DNA from 2 places in the Streptomyces synnematoformans genome. Region 2 is predicted to be linked to the other one. Evidence: riboswitches for the same ligand, from Rfam matches in the RefSeq annotation. Region 2 holds a riboswitch; the other holds the start of a gene.
What was found. A riboswitch is a leader RNA that binds a small molecule or an ion and turns the genes downstream of it on or off. The one in region 2 is predicted to bind cobalamin.
Positions count from the first base shown of each region.

Region 1: linked by a shared signal. The riboswitch ahead of ABD317_RS25390 (5-methyltetrahydropteroyltriglutamate--homocysteine S-methyltransferase) and the one ahead of ABD317_RS10495 (ribonucleoside-diphosphate reductase subunit alpha) in region 2 are both predicted to bind cobalamin.

Region 1 covers NZ_BAAAPF010000209.1:10,265-12,704, forward strand. Annotated here, with positions in the region: gene ABD317_RS25385 (ferric reductase-like transmembrane domain-containing protein) at 1-745, opposite strand, end outside; cobalamin riboswitch at 840-1,069, shown strand; partial or broken gene ABD317_RS25390 (5-methyltetrahydropteroyltriglutamate--homocysteine S-methyltransferase) at 1,271-2,440, shown strand, end outside.
Region 2 covers NZ_BAAAPF010000044.1:7,339-9,778, forward strand. Annotated here, with positions in the region: gene ABD317_RS10495 (ribonucleoside-diphosphate reductase subunit alpha) at 1-1,291, opposite strand, end outside; cobalamin riboswitch at 1,454-1,600, opposite strand; gene ABD317_RS10500 (GNAT family N-acetyltransferase) at 1,648-2,166, opposite strand; gene ABD317_RS10505 (YbdD/YjiX family protein) at 2,261-2,440, opposite strand, start outside.

The DNA of each region.
Region 1 (2,440 bases), on a different contig from region 2:
TGAGGACGTAGACGACGATGATGAAGCGGTGCAGGGCGCGCCACATCCGTGAGCCGGTCCGCTGGCGCAGGTAGTACGCCAGGCCCAGCGGGATGGCGAGGTAGAAGGCGAGCAGCCCGATGAGGATGGCGATGCGTCCGGTGCCGGTGGCGTAGCCGCCGGGTATGAAGACCTTGACGGTGGCGTCCCATATCCGGCCGGGCCAGGTCGCGCCGCCCTCGTTGCCGCGGACCTCCTCCAGGAAGAACATCAGCGCGTGCATGAACATCAGCGCGATGGTCGTCAGACTGGTGGTGCGGTGCAGCTTCTCCAGCCCGGCGGCCGGCAGCCAGCGGACCTTGGGGCGCGGGCCGGTGCGCAGGAGGCTGAAGACGATGGTGACGTACGCCCACAGCAGGCCGGACCAGCCGAACGCCTGGCAGAGCCAGTACATCCAGTACTTGTCGGCGTCGGCGAGCATCGGCATGACCTGGATGGTGGCGGACGAGCCGTTGTCGACGCGCACGTAGAGCCAGGCGAAGACGGCGCCGGTGACGACGAGGGCGATGCCGGCGTCGGTCCCGGCGGCGCGGACGTCGGCCCCGAACCCCGCCCAGTCGAACCACCCGCCGGCGCGTTTCGCGCCCCGCCTGCCGTTCGGGCCGCCGTCCCGCGCGCCGCCGGGCCGCTGCCCGGCATCCGGCTCCGTACCGTCCCGCTCTTCGCCCGCCGTTCCGGGCAGCCCTGATCGATGTCTCATCGACATCCTCCGCCTCCTGCGCACCGTCGACCCCGCCTGATGCGTACCCCTCACCTTCTATGCATAGTCAAACTCCCGGGGAGGCGGCGCGGCCGCCCCTACACTGGCGGGTGCAGCCGGTTCGCCCCGTCCGCCAGGCGGTGGCGTCGTAAGAGGGAACCCGGTGGGAATCCGGGACTGCCCCGCAGCGGTGAGCGGGAACGACCGCCGTCATACGCACTGGACCCCGGCGGGTCCGGGAAGCGACGGCCAGTAGGCGCCCGTGCGCGCAGCTTCGCGCGCAGGGGCCCGCCCGCAAGTCCGAAGACCTGCCTGCTGCCCGCGCGCGGGCGTTCCGTGCGCGGACATCCCGGTGGCCTCGAGGGCGGGTCGGCGCACGTGACGTACAGGGCGGGCACACGCACAAGGCACCGCGACGCGGCGGAGATCCGCCGCGGCACCGCGGGTGCGTGCCGCGCCGCCCCCTTCGCGCCTCCTCTCCCTCCTCCCGCCGCCGGGATCTCAGGGATTCATCTCGCGAAGGAGATCTCCGTGACAGCGAAGTCCGCAGCCGCGGCAGCACGGGCGACCGTGTACGGCTACCCCCGGCAGGGCCCCCGCCGGGAGCTGAAGAAGGCGATCGAGGGCTACTGGAAGGGCCGTGTCACCGCCGACGGCCTCCGCGCCACCGCCGCCGAACTGCGCCGCGCCAGCCGGCGGGAGCTGGCCCGCGCCGGCGTCCACGAGGTGCCGACCGGTGACTTCTCGTACTACGACCACGTGCTCGACACCACCGTCATGGTCGGCGCGATCCCCGGCCGCCACCGCGACGCGGTCGCGGCCGACCCCCTCGACGGCTACTTCGCGATGGCGCGCGGCACGCAGGACGCGCCGCCGCTGGAGATGACGAAGTGGTTCGACACCAACTACCACTACCTCGTCCCCGAGCTGGGCCCGGACACCGTCTTCACCGCCGATTCGGGCAAGCAGACCGCCGAGCTGTCCGAGGCCCTGGCCGCCGGGCTGAGCGCGGCCCGGCCCGTGCTGGTCGGCCCCGTGACGTACCTGCTGCTGGCGAAGCCCGCGCCCGGCGGGCCCGCGGACTTCGAGCCGCTGACGCTGCTGGACCGGCTGCTGCCCGTGTACGCGGAGGTGCTGGCCGACCTGCGCGCGGCCGGCGCCGGGTGGGTGCAGCTCGACGAGCCGGCCCTCGTCCAGGACCGTACGCCCGCCGAACTGGCCGCCGCCGAGCGCGCCTACCGCGAACTCGGCGCCCGCGCCGACCGGCCCGCGCTGCTCGTCGCCTCGTACTTCGACCGCCTCGGCGACGCCCTCCCCGTACTCGCCAAGGCGCCCGTCGAGGGACTCGCGCTCGACTTCACCGGCGCCGCCGCCGCGAACCTCGACGCGCTGGCCGCCGCCGGCGGACTGCCCGGCAAGCGGCTCGTCGCCGGCGTCGTCGACGGCCGCAACGTGTGGGCCTGCGACCTGGAGCGGGCCCTGGCCACCCTCGGCACCCTCCTCGGGCTCGCCGACCGGGTCGACGTCGCCGCCTCCTGCTCCCTGCTGCACGTCCCGCTCGACACGGCGGCCGAGCGGGACCTCGACCCGCAGTTGCTGCGCTGGCTGGCGTTCGCCCGGCAGAAGTGCGCCGAGGTCGTCACGCTCGCCCGCGGGCTGGAGGTCTCCACCCGCACCGTGCTGCGCGACATCGACGCGCTG
Region 2 (2,440 bases):
TGGCGGTGCGGTTGGCGGCGTCCTTGAACGTCATCCACCCGTTGCCGGTCTGCGCGAGCGTGCGCATCATCCGGCCGTACAGCTGCCGGGCCGGGACCTGCCGGACGTAGCGCCCCTCCGCCTCCGCGCGCGTGTACGCGGCGTCGAAGTCGGCGCCGTAGCGGTCGGCCAGCTCGGGCACGTCGGCGGGGGAGAACAGCGACCAGGTGCCGTCGGCCTCGACGCGGCGCATGAACTCGTCGGGGATCCAGTGCGCGAGGTTGAGGTTGTGGGTGCGGCGGGCCTCCTCGCCGGTGTTGTCGCGCAGCTCCAGGAACTCCTCGACGTCGGCGTGCCAGGGCTCCAGGTAGACGCAGGCGGCGCCCTTGCGCTTGCCGCCCTGGTTCACGGCGGCGACGGAGGCGTCGAGGGTGCGCAGGAACGGGACGATGCCGTTGGAGTGGCCGTTGGTGCCGCGGATCAGCGAGCCGCGGGAGCGCACCCGGGTGAAGGGGATGCCGATGCCGCCGGAGTGCTTCGACAGCCGGGCGACCTGGTGGTAGCGCTCGTAGATCGAGTCCAGCTCGTCGAGCGGGGAGTCCAGCAGGTAGCAGGACGACATCTGCGGGTGGCGGGTGCCGGAGTTGAACAGGGTGGGGGAGGAGGGCAGGTAGTCCAGGCGGCTCAGGAGCCCGTACAGCTCGGCGACTTCGCCGACGGCGGCCTCGGAGCCGTCGGCGGCGAGGCCGCAGGCGACGCGCAGGAAGAAGTGCTGGGCGGTCTCGATGACGCCGCGCTCCGTGGGGTGGCGCAGCAGGTAGCGGGTGTGGACCGTGCGCAGGCCGAAGTAGCCGAAGAGGTCGTCGAGGCCGTCCGCCACGGCCGCGTCGGCCAGCGCGTCGAGGCGCGCGGCGTGCCGCCGGACGAAGGCCGCGGTGGCGTCGGCGACGATGCCCTCGCGGTGGCCCACGGCGACGCCCGCGGAGAAGCTCGTCGCGCCCGCGGCCGCGGCCTCCTCCGCGATGGCCCGGGTCAGCAGCCGGGCGGCCAGCCGCGAGTACTCCGGCTCCTCGGCGATCAGCGCCGCCGCGGCATCCGTGGCCAGCTCCCGCAACTCCGCCTCGCCGGAGTCCGGACGCCGTCCGCGCAGGGCGTCCGCGGCGACCCGGGCCGGGTTGGTGGCGGGCAGGTCGGCGGTCAGCTCGGCGAGGGTGCGGGCGAGCGCCGCGGCCGGGCCGTCGTCGGCGCGGGGAGTGTCCCGGGGGGTGGCTGAGGCGGGCTCCGTATGCGCGGCCGGTGGTGCGATCGTCAAGATGCTGCTCTCCCTCGCTCGGCGGGGGCCGCGCGGGGAGAGGCTGCCGTACGGGCGCACGCGGGCTCCCCACGGCGGCGGGGCGCGCGTGGGCGGTCCTCCGGCCGAACACCGCCGGCGGCGGACCCGCTTGCGTCCGTGAGCCCAATCCGCGAGACCCGGACGTCATCGATCGCTGCCGGAGGTGTTCGGGCTCACGACGGACGGGCATGCGGGCGCGGGGCGGGCATGACGGCACATCGCTCACCGTTGCGGGACAGCTCCGGACTTCCACCGGAATTTCCCTGCGCGGCAGCTGAGACGAGCATACATCTAGTAGCCCGATGTGGAGCCACCCCTATATGTTGTGTTGCGCCTCAGAGCTCGGCGACGAAGGCCCAGAGCGGGAAACCGGGCAGCGGGAACCAGTCGCGCTGCGGGGTACGTATGAACCCGAGCCGCTCGTACAGCCGGTGGGCCGGCGTCATGTCCGGGGCGCTGGACAGCACCATCCGCCGCGCCTCCAGCTCCCGGGCCCGGTCCATGCAGGCCCGTACGAGCGCCTCGCCCACGCCCCGGCCGCGCGCCTCCGACGCCACCGCCAGCATCCGGAACTCGCCCTCGCCGGGCCCGCTCAGCTCCGCGTACGGCGATCCCGCCGTCACGAACGTCACACTGCCCAGCACCAGCCCGCCGTCCGGTCGGCCGTCCCCGTCGACCGCGACCAGCACCTCCGCGCGCTTCGCCCGCGCCCGGGCCGGCACGTCGCGCAGGTCGTGCACATACGTGTCGTCCTCGCCGAACGTCAGCAGCCCGTCCGCCAGATACGCCTGGGCGACCAGGTCACCGGCCCGCTTGTACTCCTCCGGCCGCACCGGCCGCACCGTGAAGTCCATGCCGCCCAGTCTGCCCTGCCCCACCGACAACGGGCCGCCGTCCCCCGCCCCCGGGGACGGCGGCCCGTACGCCCGGCCGTGCGCGTACGCCGTCTCAGCAGCAGCGGAAGCCCTTGCGCGGGTCGTCGCCCGCGTCCGTGCGCATCCGCTCGAACTCGCGCCGGTCGGGCACCTCCGCGTCGGGGTCGTGCCGGCGCAGGTGCTCGACGTAGCGCTCGTACGCCGTGTCGCCGACCACCTCGCGGACGTACCACCACACCTTGCGCCCGGCCGC